Regions from separate parts of the Bradyrhizobium sp. HKCCYLR20261 genome, predicted to be linked through region 4. Evidence: predicted binding sites of a transcription regulator. Region 4 holds the regulator's gene; each other region holds the start of a gene.

Region 1 (4,210 bases), 110 kb from region 4:
GGATACGCTGGCTCTCGCCGCCGGAGAGGGTGCCGGAGGAGCGGGCGAGGGTCAAATAGTTCAGGCCGACATCGAGCAGGAAGGTCAGGCGGTCGCGGATCTCCTTGAGGATGCGCGTGGCGATCTCGGTCTGCTGCGCGTTGAGCTGGGCCGGCACCTCGGCGAACCATTCGCCTGCGGCCTTGACGCTGAGGTTGGAGATCTCGCCGATATGCTTGCCGCCGACCTTGACGCACAGCGCCTCGGGCTTCAGCCGGAACCCCTTGCAGCCGGCGCAGGGCACGTCGTTGAAATATTTGCCGAGCTCCTCGCGCGCCCATTCGCTCTCGGTCTCGCGGAAGCGGCGCTCGATGTTGGTGATGACACCTTCGAACGGCTTCTTGGTGTCGTAAGAGCGGACGCCGTCCTCATAGGTGAACTTGATCTCGTCATCGCCGGAGCCGTGCAGCAGCGCGTTCTGCGTCTTCTTCGGCAGGTCCTTCCACTTGGTGTCGAGCGTGAACTTGTAGAACTTGCCGAGCGCGGTCAGCGTCTGCAAATAATAGGGCGAGGACGACTTGGCCCAGGGCGCGATCGCGCCCTTGCGCAGGGTCACATCCTTGTCGGGAATGACGAGGTCGGCATCGACATGCTGCTCGACGCCCAGGCCGCCGCATTCCGGGCAGGCGCCATAGGGATTGTTGAACGAGAACAGCCGCGGCTCGATCTCGGGGATGGTGAAGCCGGAGACCGGGCAGGCAAACTTCTCCGAGAACAGGATGCGCTCGGGCCCGCTCTTGTCGTGAATTTTTGCCGTCTTCTTCTTTTCCTTCTCCTCCGCCGGCGCAGCGGAGGCGGGGGCGTCGGCGAATTCGACGACGGCCAAGCCCTCGGCGAGCTTCAGTGCGGTCTCGAAACTTTCGGCGAGGCGCTGGCCGATGTCGGGGCGCACGACGATGCGGTCGACGACGACGTCGATGTCGTGCGGGAATTTCTTGTCGAGAACAGGCGCCTCGGCGAGCTCGTGGAAGGTGCCGTCGATCTTGACGCGCTGAAAACCCTTCTTGAGGTATTCGGCGAGCTCCTTCTTGTACTCGCCCTTGCGTCCGCGCACGACCGGCGCCAGCAGATACAGGCGCGTGCCCTCGGGCAGCGCCAGCACGCGGTCGACCATCTGCGACACCGTCTGGCTCTCGATCGGCAGGCCGGTCGCGGGCGAGTAGGGCACGCCGACGCGCGCCCAGAGCAGGCGCATGTAGTCGTAGATCTCGGTAACGGTGCCGACGGTCGAGCGCGGATTCTTCGACGTCGTCTTCTGCTCGATCGAGATCGCCGGCGACAGGCCGTCGATCTGGTCGACATCCGGCTTCTGCATCATCTCGAGGAACTGGCGCGCATAGGCCGACAGCGATTCGACGTAGCGGCGCTGGCCCTCGGCATAGATCGTGTCGAAGGCGAGCGACGACTTGCCGGAACCGGAGAGGCCGGTGAACACCACGAGCTTGTCGCGCGGGATCTCGACGTCGATGTTTTTCAGATTGTGCTCGCGGGCGCCGCGGATGGTGATCGCCCGCAGGCTCGACGAGTTGGCTTGCGCGCGCTGCTTGGCCTTGAGCACTTCATCCATGACGATTGTCCCACGGCGCAAGGCTGCGCCATCGTTGCAGGCGCGTTACGCCGGAAGCCGGCCATCGGACGCCAGAGGGGAAAAGGTATCGTCGGAACGTAGGAAGAACGAGGGCGGATTTCCAGTGCCGCAGGCGAATCATCAACAATGCGCTTGGCGAATGGCAGCGACTGGCAGGAGCGGGCGGTTCCGCTCGCGACTTCCAGGCCAAAGAAAAAGCCTCCGCCCTTGCGAGCGGAGGCTGTGTGCGTTGGCCCGGAGGCGTCGTTCTTAGAAGTGGTAATTCACACCGACCTGCACGGTGTGCAGGTTGAGGTCGCCGCTCGGAAGCGCGCCGCCGAAGTAGGACTTGCTGCCGAAGCTCTTGTAGAGGTACTCGGCCTTCACCGACCACTTCGGAGCGAACATCCACTCGCCACCCGCGCCGACCGTCCAGCCGCTCAGGAACTGGCTGTCCGAGACGCCCACGCCGAGCGCCGAAAGCGTGATCTTGTTGTCGGCCCAGGCGTAACCGCCGGTGGCATACAGCAGAGTCGGACCGAAAGCGTAGCCGATGCGGCCGCGGACAGTACCGGTAGCGTCCATCTTGCTTGCGACGCTGACGGCCCCGAAGCCCGGGACCACACCACCAACCGAGTCCTTGATGTCGGCCCAGGCAGCGTCGGCCTCAAGGCCGAATACCCAGTTCGCGCTCTGCCAGTTGTAGCCAACGGTACCGCCGACCAATCCGCCCTTCGGGCTGAGGAGGCCGCCGTTGTCCGTGGTGGCGTAACCGCCCATGGCACCGATGTAGAAGCCGGTCCAGAGCTCCACCGGCGCGAGAACCGGGGCCTTGGTGTAGGTCGGGCGCGCAGCGAGATCAGCAGCGGCAGCGGGAGCGGCCAGGGCGGCCAGGGCCACGGTCGCGAGCAGGATCTTCTTCATTCTTGTCTCCAGTTTAGTCCTTGAAGTCCGCGTCGCACCGAAAACCTTACGCACGAAACAGACTCACCCGTTCAAGTTGACGGGGGTCCTATAGCCCGGTTCCGAGCGGATTGCCGTCACCCTGAAGCCACACTCGGGACGAAACCGCGTTTTTACGGGTGGGTTCCCGAAAGCCTTTGCCACACAATGGCTTGGTTCCCTGTGTGACCGGGCTGCAGAGGTGGCGTGCGGGCAACAAAAAAGGCCGGCTGAGCGCCGGCCTTTCCCAAAAACACAACTGAGTAACGGCCGATCAATACTTCGCGACGACTGGCCCGCCGAAGCGATAGTTCAAGCGCGCCGTGAACAGGTCGACGTCCTGCTTGATGTTGTCGTTCTGGGTGAAGACCGCGCCGCGGAACGGAACGTTCGTGGTGCCCATGAAGAGGTGGTCGTATTCGAAGCCGACCGACCAGTTCGGCGCGAAGGCGTATTCGACGCCGGCGCCGACGGAGGCGCCCCATTTGTGCACGGTCGTGGTGGCCAGCACCGTGTTGACCACGCCGGAAAAGATCTCGTACTTGGTGTCGGTCACGGCCGCGCCGCCCTTGGCGTAGAGCAGGGCGTCGCCGAAGGAGTAGCCGATCTGGCCGGTGAACAGGCCGAAGGCTGTGAGCTTGGTGCGGTTGCGGTCGGGAACGAACAGCGGCGTGGCATTGTTGCCGGTCAGATCGGCCCAATTGCCTTGCGCCTCCAGACCGAACACGACCTGGCCCATCTGCCAGCGATAGCCGAACTGACCGCCCACGGTGCCGCCGGTCGCGTTGTGGCAGCCCTCGGCACGGCCATCCGCCAGCGTCCAGCAATTGCGGCTCGTGCCATAGCCACCGTTGATGCCCAGGTAGAAACCGCTCCAATCGTTGATGGCGACGATCATCGGCGGCGCCTTGGTGTACGGACGGGCCGCCATGTCGGCCGCCGAAGCGGAGGTGGCGGTTGCGATACCAACGAGGGCCGTCGTGATCACAAGCAACTTCTTCATCAAATTCTCCCCCAAGGAGTTGGATTGACTAGCGATGGGGAAGTCATACACGCGGGCCTCCGGTGAGGCTGTAACGCTTCAGCCACAAGGCCGAAAAAGCGTTATAAATCATATATTTATCACGAAATGGCCGCTCCGACGCCGGGCTCCTGACACGAAAAAGGCCGGCGCTGGGGCCGGCCTTCTCGAAGCGGTATCGAGCGGCGAGTTTGCCTCAGTAGCGGGTGCTCGCCGGACCGCCGAATCGATAGTTCACACGCACCGTGGCCATGTCGATGTCCTGCTTGATCGTATCGGTCCGCGCCGCCACCGTCGCCGTGGCGGGGAAGTTGATGTCGCGCGACCCCATGAACAGATGATCGTACTCGACCGCGACCGACCAGTTCGGCGCGAAGCCGAACTCGACGCCGGTGCCCACGGTGCCGCCCCAGCGGGTCTCGCTGGCGGAGTCGAGCTGCGTGCCCACGGGGACGATCAGGGCCGTGTTCGCCGTGCCGGTGTATTTGTTATGGGCCACGGCGGCGCCGCCCTTTACGTACCAGAGCACGTTGCCCCAGGCGTAGCCGACCTGGCCGGTGAACAGGCCGATGGCGTCGGTCTTGGTGGTGTTGGTCACGCCGGCGGCGAGTGCAGCGGTGCTGGCGTTGGATTTCTTGAGG
Region 2 (4,210 bases), on a different contig from region 4:
TCGGCGGCGGTCGCCGGCGCAACATCGGCGGATGCCGTCTCGGCCGGCGCGGCCTCCGCGGCAACAGCCTCCGCCGGCTGCTCGACGGGAGTCTCGGCCGGCGTCTCGACCTTCTTGGGCGGCAGCGGCGGGCGCTTCTCCATGCGATAGCCGAGCGCGCGAAGGATCGAGGCGAAGTCCTCGCCGGCCGAGCCGGTGAGCGAGGTCATGGCCTGAGTCACGACGAAACCACGGCCGTCGAAGGCGCCCGCCGGCTTCTCGCCCTGCGTATTCTCGCGCCACGCCAGAGCGGGACGAATCAGATCGGCAAGCCGTTCCAGGATGTCGACGCGCACGGCGCGCTCGCCCGCCTGCTTGTAGCCAAGCACGCGATAGGCGTCGCGCGGCAGCGCCTTGTCGACCGGGAACGAGGTGCGGCCCGAGCTTGCCAGATGTTGCGCGCCGGTCAGCGCGGACATGTCGACATTGCCCTGCTTCTCGGCCCACAGCAGCGCGGCCAGCGCGCGCGCGGCCGGCTTCAGCAGCGCGGGGACGTAGATGTGGTAGGCGCCAAAACGCACGCCGTATTTGCGCAAGGTGGCGCGCGAAGGCTGGTCGAGATCCTTCATCTCGCCGGCGATCTTGTTGCGCTCGATGACGCCGAGCGCCTCGACAAGCTGGAAGGCGATGCCGCGGGCGATGCCGGTGATGTCCTCGGCCTTGGACAGTTCGAACAGCGGGCCGAGCAGCTTCTCGATATGCGTCTTGAGCCACAGATCGAGGCGGGCCTGCACCTTGTCGCGCGCGGCTCCCGTGAGCCGCTCGTCGGCGATGATGCGCAGGCGCGGGTGCAGGGCGTCGTCTGCCGCGACCAGCTTGGCCACGGCATCGCCGGTCCAGCGCAGCGTGCCATCGGCCGTCAGCACGATGTGCTCGTCCGGCGCATTGGACAGTTTCTCGGCACGCGCCTCGATCTCGCCGGCCAGGGCCTTCTGGGCAGCAGCCTGCAGAGCCTTGGCCTCGGAGCCGGCTTCGGCGGCGTCGGGCGCGAAGGTGAATCCATCCAGGCGGCCGATCGCATGCCCTTCAACGATCACTTCGCCGGTCTTGCCGATTTCCGTATTCAAAACACTGTTCTCCCGCAGGCGCCGCATCAATACACTGGTACGACGATCAACGAAACGCTCCGTGAGCCGTTCATGAAGGGCGTCTGACAATTTATTTTCGAGGTCGCGGGTAATCCCCTGCCAATAATCGGGATCACGCAGCCAGTCCGGCCGGTTCGCGACGAAGGTCCAGGTGCGAATCTGTGCAATCCGGCCCGACAGCGTGTCGATGTCGCCGTCGACGCGGTCGGCCTGATCGACCTGGGCGGCGTACCAGGCGTCGGGAATGCGCCCCTTCTGCATCAGGAAGCCGAACACGGTGGTCACGAGCTCGGAATGCGCGGCGGGCGACAGCCGGCGATAGTCCGGAATCTGACAGGTCTCCCATAGCCGCTCGACGGCCGCTGCGCCATGCGCCATGTCGCGCACCTCGGCATCGCGCGCGGCGTGGTCGAGCACCCGCAGGTCCTCGGCGATCGGCGCACGCGTCAGCGCCTCGTGCGACGGCGCCAGCGCCAATGACACCTGCAGCGCGCTCAGCGACGCAAAATCCAGCTTCGAATTGCGCCATTGCAGCACCTTCACGGTATCGAAGGTGTGGTTCTGCAGCGCGTTGACGAGCTCGGGCTCGAACGGCGCACAACGCCCGGTGGTGCCGAAGGTCCCGTTGCGCGTTGCGCGGCCGGCGCGGCCTGCGATCTGGGCAAATTCCGACGGCGTCAGGCGGCGGAACTGATAACCGTCATATTTGCGGTCGGAGGCAAAGGCGACGTGATCGACGTCGAGGTTGAGCCCCATGCCGATGGCGTCGGTGGCGACGAGATAGTCGACGTCGCCGTTCTGGAACATCGCCACCTGCGCGTTGCGGGTCCGCGGCGACAGCGAGCCGAGCACGACGGCCGCGCCGCCATGCTGGCGGCGGATCAGTTCCGCGATCGCATAGACCTCATCGGCTGAGAACGCGACGATCGCGGTCCGCCGCGGCTGCCGCGTGATCTTGCGGTCGCCCGCGAATTCGAGCTGCGAGAGCCGCGGCCGCGTCACCATCGAGGCGCCGGGCAGCAGCCGCTCGATGATCGGACGCATCGTCGCAGCCCCGAGCAGCAGCGTCTCGTCGCGGCCGCGCCGGTTGAGGATGCGGTCGGTGAAGACGTGGCCACGCTCGAGATCGGAGGCGATCTGGATCTCGTCGACAGCGAGGAACGACACGTCGAGATCGCGCGGCATGGCCTCGACCGTCGACACCCAATAGCGCGGGCTCTTCGGCTTGATCTTCTCCTCGCCGGTGATCAGCGCGACGGCCTCGCTGCCGACGCGATCGGCGATCTTGTTGTAGACCTCGCGCGCAAGCAGCCGCAGCGGCAGGCCGATGATCCCGGACGAGTGCGCCAGCATGCGCTCGATCGCGAGATGTGTCTTGCCGGTGTTGGTGGGACCGAGCACGGCGGTGACGCCGCTTCCAGGAGCACGGTCGGATGCACGGTCGGACATGCGCTCGAAAGGCGAGGCAGCCGAAGAAGACGAAAAAGCCATTCGTTAAATGTGGGTCTCGAAGCCGGCGTTGCAGGCGCGCGGGTCAGGCGCGATGGATGCTGGATTTGTCGTTGTTGTTGAGAGGCTGCGCTCCTCACCCCTGTCTCATACTGTGACGCATATAGGGACGCAGCTTAAGCTTCGGAACGCCTTGAGAACGAATCACGAAGGAATCGCTGACTCCAGCGTCTTTCCGGCTTCGTTCACCGCAACATCTCGCGCTCTGCGATCTCCTCGGCACTAGATCAAGTTTTCGCGGGCTCGACAAGCAACGCTTTCGCGAGGGAACCGGAGTGCGTTTGCGCCGGTCCCGAGTCGAATCAGATCGAGGCAAGAGTCAAACGGATTCGCGCGCGATGAAGCAGGTCTCGCCATGCACGCGTTTGGGCTCGGCTCGCCCCGGAAGTCCGGCGACAGCCCAAGCAACATCATCGAACCAACGCTCGGAGATCTCGCCACGGCGTCTGTATCCGGCGCCAGCTTCTGGGAGACTGTCCGGAGCGAAGGGCAGGAACACGCAACAGGGAGATGCAGGCGCTACTGCGTCTTGGCAACGTGCGGCGTCGCCTGGGTGATGAAGGTCGTCGCTTCCAGCATCGCCGTGCCGAACGATGTCGGGATCACCACCCGGAACGGCACCAGCACCCGCGTGCCCGCGAGCGGCACGAAGAAGACTTCCATGTTGCGGGCCTGGGCCAGATATTTGATGACCGGCCGATCGGGGATGTAGCCCGCGACGGGCGTGAAGTAGATCGCGCAGACCAGCGCGGGGCCGCGATAGCCCTTCTCCGCCTTGACGTTCTCCATGCGCTTGTAGTCGAGCTTGAGCTCATAGCGCATCCGGCCGTCGAAGATCGGCGCCGCGCCACGGCAGGACTCCGGCGACAGCAGCTCGCCGTTCCCGGGCACGCGCACGAGCGACGCGGTCATCGGATCGAACACGCCGCGCTTGTGCGCATCGGTCACCGGAATGCGGTCGGGATCGACCGGCGGTGTCGGCTCGATGGCAAAATCCTTCACCGTGCCGTTCTGCAGGTTGATGCGGATCTGCTCGGATTTCTTTCCCGTGGTGGTCGAGGCCTGATAGCTCTGGGCAACCAACGCGCCGTTGACGACGCGACCCTGCACCGAGCCGTTGCCCGAGCCCTGCGAAAAGCTCTTGAGCAGGCCGGCCGTGCCGCCCTGGACAGAAGCGCCGTATTGATCATCGCCGATCTCGATGGCCCAGGTGCCCTTCCCCACGGGAATACCGGCCAGAGATGCCTCGTACTGGGCATCGAGCCTGGCTTGCGCGCGAACCACCTGCGGCGTCAGCATCAGGAGGGCCGCGAGGGATCCGGCCGCCGCGAGGCGCCGAGAACGGAAGAAGGCCGAGCTGTTCGTCACGTCGAAATGATCCTGCCGATCCGTTGACCGGGCCGTCGGCCTCTGCGCCGCGCCACGGGTGTTACTTACGCCAAAAACACGCCTGAACAACGCCAACCGGTCGCTCTCTGGCCGATTGTCCAGCGCTTTGCGCCCGGACCGCATCCCGGCGAAGCCGCGTCACGCTGCCACCGTCCCGGCCTGCGGCCCACCGGGCCGGCCTGACA
Region 3 (4,210 bases), on a different contig from region 4:
TGGCTTTTCGAGGTATACAGGCTTCAACCTTTGGGGATTTCCAGCCGGAAGCGTGCGGCGCCGCCCTGGCCGAGCGGCCGCTGCAACTCCTGCATGATGAGCTTCAACTCATCATGCAATGTCCAGGGAGGGTTGACGATCAGCAGTCCCGTCGAGGTCAGCGCCTCCCCCTCGATTTGCGGTGCAACGCTGAACTCGAGTCGCAACAGCTTGCCCGCCGGCTTGGAGCTACCGACCAGCTCTGCGACACGATCGGTCAGTTCCTCGTTCGCGCGGCGGGTCTTGGCGGGATACCACAGCACATAGATACCGGTCTGCCACTTCACATAGGCTGCGGCGAAGCGCTCGGCGAGCCGCGCGAACTCATCCTTGGCCTCGAAGGCCGGATCGATCAGCACCACGCCGCGGCGCTCGTTCGGCGGCACGAAGGCGGGCAGGGCGACCCAGCCGTCGAGATCGACGACGCGGGCCTGGGTGTCGCGGCGCAGCACGTCGATCAGTTGCTTGCGCGGCACCGGCGCCAGCTCGCACAGGGTCATGCGGTCCTGCGGCCGTAGGAGCGCGCGTGCGATCAGCGGCGAGCCGGGATAGGCGACGAGCTCGGCTTTCGGATTGAACGATCTGACGATGTCGAGATATGGCGACAACAGTGCATAGGCCGGCTCGGACAGCCGCGCCTGCAGCAGCCGTGCGATGCCGGTGAGATATTCGCCGCTGCGCGTGGCCTCGTCGCCGGTGAGATCATAGAGGCCGGCGCCGGCATGGGTGTCGATCACTCGGAATGCCGCCGGCTTCTCCTGGAGGTAGACCAGGATGCGCGTCAGCACGATGTGCTTGATGACGTCGGCAAAGCCGCCGGCGTGAAAGGCGTGTCGGTAGTTCATGCCGCACGGGTTACGCCGTTCCGCGCCAAAAGGGTACCCCGTCGATGCGCCGGCGGTTCATGACGCTGCATCTGCCGGCCGCGCCGACATCGACGTATGGCGATAGCAGGGGCGCTGCCACCGCTCTCTCGGCGAAATTTTAGCCGCCGCGCACCGGCGGCATGTTGACCTCGTCGCGGCGGCAGGCCTGGCGGTCGACCTCGTCGCAGCTGCGGAATTCCAGATCCTTCGACAGGCAGATACGCACTTCGCTGAGCCGGGTGCGATTGCATGTCACGGCTATGCCTGACGTCGTGAGCTTGGGATTGGCCTTGATGAAGGCGTCCTCGACGGCGGCCGGCGAGACCGTCTTGGCCTGCGCCAGATCGAGAAACTCCGGCGGGATCTTGATCGCGGCGCGCGCTTTGCGGATTGCCTCGAAATAGGCCTTCGCCGACAGGCCGGCGCAGGTGCCGTGCTTGTCCCATTCGTTGTAGATCAGCCCCGGCGCCGGCATCAGGTCCAGCATTGAGGTCATGATGTTGCGCGGCAGGCGCGGCGCCGGCTGCTCGCAATATTCGGGATAGCCGGTCTCATATTGCGGCCACAGCCCATGCACGACGAAGGAGTAGGGCCGGCCGCTGCATTGCTGCGACTTGCTGCCGCGGCCGCCGCGCTCCTCGGCCTCGGCGCAGAACGAGGGCGACCAGGACAGCGACAGCACGTAGAAGTCGAATGCGCCGGGCGCATTCTGACGGCGGTCCTGGGCCCGCACGGGCAGGGCCGCCAGCAGGCAGAGCAGGAGCGCGAGGCAGGCAACCAGTTGGGATACACGGACGGCAGGTCGACGCAGGCAATCGGACATGGCGGGCTCCCCGGACAATGCCGGGAGGGTAGCAGTCCGTCGGAACATTTCAAGAACAAAAAGGCCGCCCGCGCGGGCGGCCGACTGATTCGGCTGGTGTCAGCGACTCAGGGCTTGGCGGCGCGGCAGGCCGGATTGTAGGCCCAGTTGCGGTCGAGGCCGACGACGCAGAACTCGACGCCCTGATCATAGCCCGCAAAGCCGCCGTCCTCGATGATCGAGAAATTCACGGTGCGCGCCTTGCCGTCGCTGATCATCACGCTGCCGGTGCAGAAGCGGCGCGGAATGTTGTCGGACTGCCAGGGACGGAAGGCGATCTCATGCACGTTCGCGACGCCGGTGATGGTCAGCGACGAATTCCAGAAGGTGCTTTCCTTCTCCTGGAAGCGCGACACCACGGTCGGAATGGCCGCTTCGCAGGGTGCGACCCGGCCTTCATATTTCGGACCGGACAGCCAGAAATTCATCTCCAGCGGATTGGCGGCCTGGGCCGGAGCGCTCGCGACGAGGCCGGCGAGCAGCGCGCCGCAGGCGGCGCCGAACGTCTTGATGCCGAGCGTCTTAAAGGAGGTGCTGAAGTCGCGCATGGGGCGTCCGCAAGTCTGATCCGGGAGCGTGGACCGTGCCGTGGCGGCCACAGGAGGTCAAGTGCAACGCGGCAACACTCCACGATTAGTCCTGTTAACCCGGGCGCGGTGTTCTTTTCTTGGCCGGACAGGACCTTTAGAATGGCAGCCAGCTCAAGGAGATTGCAATGCGGACGCTGAAGGCCGGACTCGTGAAGACTGCAGGCCTCGCGGCCGTCGGGACGCTGTTGGCGGTCGCATCCGCCCAGGCTGACTATGTGCCGGCCTTCAAGGGCAACGACACCGGCGGCATCATCGCCTATCAGCTGGCCCAGACCACCGATGCGCGCCAGCTCGCGGTGGATCATTGCGCCTCCTACGGCAAGGTCGCGAAGTTCAAGGCCGTCGACGCCCGCTATGGCGGCTATGTGTCGTTCGCCTGCCGCTGGGTACCTTACGGCTCGGCGCAACGGCCGCTGCGGACGCTGTACTGATCTTCGATCCACTGCCGTTCGCTCGATCGACGTTCTCCTAATTGCCATCTTTTGGCGGCATTCGCTCCGGCATCGCGCAACAATCTGGAACGAAGCTGATGACCCGCACCCGCACCGCCCTCGGCCTGTTGGCCTGCTGCCTTCTCAGTGTGGCCGCCAGCCATGAGGCTCGCGCCGTGGACCTGCCGGTCCGCAAGGCGGGGCTATGGGAGCTGAAGATGATGCGGTCCGGCAGCCAGCAGCCGGACGCGACGATGCAGCATTGCACCGACGAGTCGACCGACAAGGAGATGAACAACTTCGCTTCGCCGATGGCGCAGCAGGTCTGCTCCAAGCAGGAGATCCAGAAGACGGCGACCGGCTATGTCAGCGATTCCGTCTGCAATTTCGGTGGCATCAATACGACGTCGCATGCCGACATCACCGGCGACTTCAACTCGGCCTACACGGTGAAGACGATGTCAAAGGTCCAGGGCGGCGCCGCAGGCACGACGGGCGTGAAGGACACCGCCATGACGATCGAGGCCAAATGGCTCGGCGCCTGCAAGCCGGACCAGAAGCCCGGCGACATCGTCATGCCCGGCGGCATGAAGATGAACATCAAGGACATGAACAAGCTGAAGAACCTGATCCCGGGCGTGAAGTAGCAGCCTCTCGCCGCGGGCCCGGTGCGCTCCCCTCCCCGCAAGGGGGAGGGGAGCGCACTGCCCGTGTTGTGAGATATCGACTCCGACTGCCGCGCAGCGCTGCGCCTACACCGGAATCCGCACGCTCGCCCGCAAGCCGCCCATCGGGCTGTCGCTCAGGGTAATGTCGCCGCCATGCGACCGCGCGATGTCGCGGGCGATGGCGAGGCCGAGGCCGGTGCCGCCTTCGTCCTGGTTGCGGGCGTCGTCCAACCGCAGGAACGGCTTGAACACCTCCTCGCGCATGGCCGCGGGAATGCCGGGACCGTCATCGTCGACGGTGATGGTGAGGTAGCGGTGGTCGCGATGGCCAGTGATGGCGATGGCGTCAGCGTGGCGCGCGGCGTTGGAGACGAGATTGCCGAGGCAGCGCTTCAGCGCCTGCGGCTTCACCGTCACCACCGGCAGGCCGTGGAACGACACCGTGGCGGAATGACCGTTGCGCTCGGCATCGCCGCGCAATTCCTCCAGCGCGTTCGAGATGTCGGTCGGCTGCGCGATCTCGCCATTGTCGCCGCGCGCGAACGCCAGATAGTCCTCCAGCATGTGCGACATCTCGTCGACGTCCTTGCGCATGGCGTCGATCTCGGGACTGTCGCCGAGCAGCGCCAGTTCGAGCTTGAAGCGCGTCAGGATGGTGCGGAGGTCGTGGCTGACACCGGCCAGCATCGCCGTGCGCTGCTCCATCGCGCGCTCGATGCGGGCCTTCATCTCCAGAAACGCATGCGCCGCGCGC
Region 4 (4,210 bases):
GCGCACGCCGCTGCGCTGGTCGGGCGCCGTGCTGCTGGCGGCGGCCACGGCCTGGGCCGCGATGACGCCCCGTCCCGATATTCTCGTCTCCGGCGATGGCCGCGCGGTGGCCGTCCGCGGCCGCGACGGACGCCTGCATGTGATGCGCAGCGGCAAGGACGTGTTCGTCACCAAGGAATGGCTCGCGGCCGACGCCGACGCGCGGCTGCCCGCCGATTCGTCGCTTGGTGACGGCGTGTCCTGTGACGAGCAGGGCTGCGTGGTCGCGATGGCAGACGGCCGCATCGTCGCGCTGGCGCTGCGGGTCGATGCACTTGCCGACGATTGCACCCGCGCCGCGCTGGTGGTGACGGCGCGCTCGGCCCCACAGTCGTGCGAGGCTGCCGTGATCGACCGTCCGCGCCTGCAGCAGCAGGGGGCCTTGATGCTCGTGCAGAACGGCAAGGGCCTTGCCGTCACGCCGGTGCGCGCCGACGGCACGGGCCGGCCGTGGTGGCCGGCACCCGCCGAGCCCAGCGAGTTCGAGGCGACGCTGACGCCGCGCGCGCCACCGTCGCGCGCGCAGGACGCGACACCGCCTGACACGGAGCAGGCTGGAGAGGATTAGTCCTTGGGTCGAATGCAGCACACGACACCGGCGCCGCAACGGTCGGCTCCGGAGTAGAGCCGGTCGACGATTGCGGCGTCAGCGTGCGATCCGCATGACAATGAGCTGACGCTCAGCCCATCGAATGTTGCGCGTGGCTCAGGTGATGCTGATGCGGCGGATTGGCGTCGGCTGCTGCGCCGGCGCCTCCTCCGCGATCTCGCGTCGTTCGCCCGGCTGCTTGCTGACCGGCAATTGCAGCACGGTGACGCGCTGGCCCTCGCAGAGCTGAGTCACCAGCACATGGCGTCCATCCGCGAACTCGATCGCGTCGTGATGGCGGTCGGGAATGTGCTTCTCGATGGTGTTGAACTTGGCGACGCGCTCGCGGATCGTGCGGGTCCACAGCCAGCGGCTGTCGTAGCGAACGTCCTCGGCAAAGGCGAGCTCGGTGCCGGGCAGCATGCAGACCGCGACGGTCGGCTCGCTTTCCAAGGCGAAGCCGCGGGTCGCGGTGCCGCGGAACGTCGTCGAGATCAGCGTCTCGCCGACTTTGGCGGGACGGGAGGCAACGGCATGGAGGCTGTAGTCACACATCGGATCGCTCCTCGTTCAGAGATAGCTGACCCACGCTCCCCCCGGACAGGCGCAGGCCTCTATCAGAGTGGACATCGGGAGCGATGTTAGCGCGCGCTTCGCGGCAATTCTGCGCTGATCTGCAGTGCGCGCGGGCGCTGCCGATCACAAGCGTTTGAGTGTGCCGCGCTGCACATCATGATGTGCATTCTCAACTGACTCATAAATAGGCGGCCGCGAGTCCGGGCGGCTCACACCGCCGATCTGCTGGGCAGATCCGGCGGCCTCGCAGACGCCGGGACTCAGTACTTCCGGTACAGCCCGACCAGCTTGCCCTGGATCTTCACCCGGTTGGGCGGCAGGATGCGCACCTCATACGCCGTGTTGGCCGGCTCCAGGGCGATCGACGCGCCGCGGCGGCGGAAGCGCTTCAACGTCGCTTCCTCGTCGTCGATCAGCGCCACGACGATGTCGCCGGTGTCGGCGGACTCGTTGCGCTGGATCAGCGCCATGTCGCCGTCGAGGATGCCGGCGTCGACCATCGAATCGCCGCGGACTTCGAGCGCGTAGTGTTCGCCATTGCCAAGCATGTCGGCCGGCACGCTGATGGTGTGGCTGCGCGTCTGCAGCGCCTCGATCGGCGTACCCGCGGCAATCCGGCCCATCACCGGCACCGCGACGGGACGCTCACCATCGTCGAGCGCCGGTGTCGATGTGCGAACCTTGCCGAGATTGCCCTCGATCACCGACGGCGTGAAGCCGCCGCGCCGGTTGTTGGCGGCCTGCGAGAGCTCGGGCAGCTTGATCACCTCGATCGCGCGGGCGCGATTGGGCAGCCGGCGGATGAAGCCGCGCTCTTCGAGAGCTGTAATCAGCCGATGGATGCCGGACTTGGAGCGCAGGTCGAGCGCATCCTTCATCTCGTCGAAGGACGGCGGCACGCCGGCTTCCTTGAGCCGTTCGTTGATGAACCGCAGAAGTTCGTACTGTTTGCGCGTCAGCATCTCGACCTGGTCCCCGGTTGGTTGTCGTCCGAAGTTCTCAAGAGCTCTTGCGTCCCAGAGCCAGACTGGACGACCGTCATTCACGTCACCCGCAACATACTAAAAACAAATCATGAACGGACACTATCTGTTCGATGTGTGTTCTGCAATCCTAAAAATATGATGAATGGACCGAGCTTTACCGGAGGAAGCCCACCCACCGACGCCTCACCTGGGCAGGCGCAGGATCTCGCAAGGGCTGCCTGCGGGAGCCTTCGGCGCGAAGGCCGGACGGATCACCAGCGCCTGCGAAAGCGCGAGATTCCCGAGCAGAGACGAATCCTGCTGGTTCACCGGCGTGGCGATCAGCGTGCCGTCGGGGCGCTCTTCCAACTGCGCGCGCAGATAGTCCTCGCGTGAGTCGTTCGGCCCGAGTTCGCGGCCGAGCAGGGCGGTCTCGCGCGGCGGCGCGACCTCCTCGCGCCCGAGCAGGGCACGAATCAGCGGCACCAGGAACAGGATGGCGCAGACATAGGACGACACCGGGTTGCCCGGCAGGCCGATCACCCTCATGCCGCCGAGCCGGCCGTGCATCATCGGCTTGCCCGGCCGCATCGCGATCTTCCAGAACGCCATCTCGACGCCTTCGGCCTCGAGGGCTTGCTTGACCAGATCATGGTCGCCGACCGAGGCGCCGCCGGTGGTGATCAAGATATCTGCGCCGGACTCGCGTGCCCGGCGGATGCCGGCCACGGTGGCCTCCATCGTGTCGACGGCGATGCCGAGATCAATCGGCTCGGCACCCTCGCTACGCACCAGCGCCCGCAGCGCATAGCCGTTGGAGTAGACGATCTGGCCGGGACCGGGCTCGGAGCCCGGCATCACCAGTTCGTCGCCGGTCGCGAGCAGCGCCACCTTGGGCCGCCGCCGCACCGGCAGCGCCGGATGATTCATGCTGGCCGCCAGCGACAGGTCGCGGTCGCTGAGCCGGCGTCCGGCCTTCAGCAGCACCATGCCCTGGTGGAAGTCGACGCCAGCGGGGCGGATGTGCCGGCCCTTGATGGCGGCCTCATTGACGACCACATGGCCGCCCTCCGCGGTCGTATCCTCCTGGATGACGACCGCATCGGCGCCCTCCGGCACGACGCCGCCGGTGAAGATGCGCGCCGCCTCGCCAGCGCCGACCACGCGATCGAACGGCCGCCCGGCCGCGACCTCGCCGATCACCTTGAGCTTGGCGCCCGGCCTGTCGGCATCGGCCGCCCGCAGCGCGTAACCGTCCATCGCCGACATCGCCTCCGGCGGCTGCGTCCGCAGTGCTGCCAGGTCGCGCGCCAGGATGCGGTGGAATGCCTCGTCCAGCCCGACCATCTCCTCAGGCAGCGGCTCGGCGCCGGCAAGCACCGCGGACAACGCATCGGACACCGGCATCAAGGCCATCAGAGTTCCTTTGGAAGGAAGCGGACGAGTCGAGGGAGTCGCGTTCTAACCGAACGCGCAGGGCGGGGCCAAGGGGCCAATCCGACCGGTGCCTTGGGGAGCAGCCTCGCGCGGGGCGCTCTTACAATGTGGCGAGAAACCTCGTGATCAGTCCGGTGACCTCCGCGGGCTGTTCGAGGCTCGGCAGATGCGCAACACCGGTGATCCCGTGACCGGCCGCGTTCGGCATCGTCGCAGCAAGCAATCGGCTTCGCTCCTGGATATGAGGAAAGTCGAGGTCGCCCCAGATCACGAGCGCCGGCGCGGTGATCTCGCCGAGGCGCGGGAAGGCAGGTGTCACGTCGAGACTTGCGCCCACCGGCGCTGCGCGCAGCGCGGCGGCGTTCTTCTGCAGAAACATGTCGCGCAACTCGCCCGATACGCGCCCATCAGGTGCGAGCGGACCGTCGAGCCAGAGATGCGCCTTGAGCATGCTGACGCGGTCCCAATCGCGTGCCGCCTCTGCTGCGGCGACATCGCGCAGCAGCGCCGTGATGGCCGGTGGGTAGACCGGCTCTGGCGCTCCGCTGATCGATGGCGCGATCAGAACGAGGGCACGTGTCCGCGACGGCTGCGCCAGCGCGAA

The links. Region 4 encodes LexA, which represses DNA repair genes until DNA is damaged. Its sites were predicted from a motif close to TGTTCNNNNTGTGTTCNG; they were not measured.
Region 1: the regulator LexA is predicted to act here: its motif matches at 1,699-1,716, upstream of uvrA (excinuclease ABC subunit UvrA).
Region 2: the regulator LexA is predicted to act here: its motif matches at 2,761-2,778, upstream of ACQR1L_RS32400 (helicase-related protein).
Region 3: the regulator LexA is predicted to act here: its motif matches at 1,769-1,786, upstream of ACQR1L_RS01345 (ribonuclease T2 family protein).

What each region holds. Positions count from the first base shown of each region.
Region 1 covers NZ_JBNPUZ010000006.1:265,393-269,602, reverse strand. The annotation lists gene uvrA (excinuclease ABC subunit UvrA) at 1-1,606, opposite strand, end outside; gene ACQR1L_RS16605 (outer membrane protein) at 1,877-2,530, opposite strand; gene ACQR1L_RS16600 (outer membrane protein) at 2,823-3,551, opposite strand; gene ACQR1L_RS16595 (outer membrane protein) at 3,766-4,210, opposite strand, start outside.
Region 2 covers NZ_JBNPUZ010000024.1:3,331-7,540, forward strand. The annotation lists gene ACQR1L_RS32400 (helicase-related protein) at 1-2,618, opposite strand, end outside; gene ACQR1L_RS32405 (DUF3108 domain-containing protein) at 3,156-3,935, opposite strand.
Region 3 covers NZ_JBNPUZ010000001.1:290,886-295,095, reverse strand. The annotation lists gene ACQR1L_RS01350 (23S rRNA (adenine(2030)-N(6))-methyltransferase RlmJ) at 24-884, opposite strand; gene ACQR1L_RS01345 (ribonuclease T2 family protein) at 1,024-1,728, opposite strand; gene ACQR1L_RS01340 (hypothetical protein) at 1,836-2,315, opposite strand; gene ACQR1L_RS01335 (hypothetical protein) at 2,483-2,788, shown strand; gene ACQR1L_RS01330 (DUF3617 domain-containing protein) at 2,887-3,435, shown strand; gene ACQR1L_RS01325 (ATP-binding protein) at 3,541-4,210, opposite strand, start outside.
Region 4 covers NZ_JBNPUZ010000006.1:380,009-384,218, reverse strand. The annotation lists gene ACQR1L_RS17175 (ComEC/Rec2 family competence protein) at 1-607, shown strand, start outside; gene ACQR1L_RS17170 (hypothetical protein) at 746-1,183, opposite strand; gene lexA (transcriptional repressor LexA) at 1,465-2,166, opposite strand; gene ACQR1L_RS17160 (molybdopterin molybdotransferase MoeA) at 2,374-3,585, opposite strand; gene ACQR1L_RS17155 (alpha/beta fold hydrolase) at 3,707-4,210, opposite strand, start outside.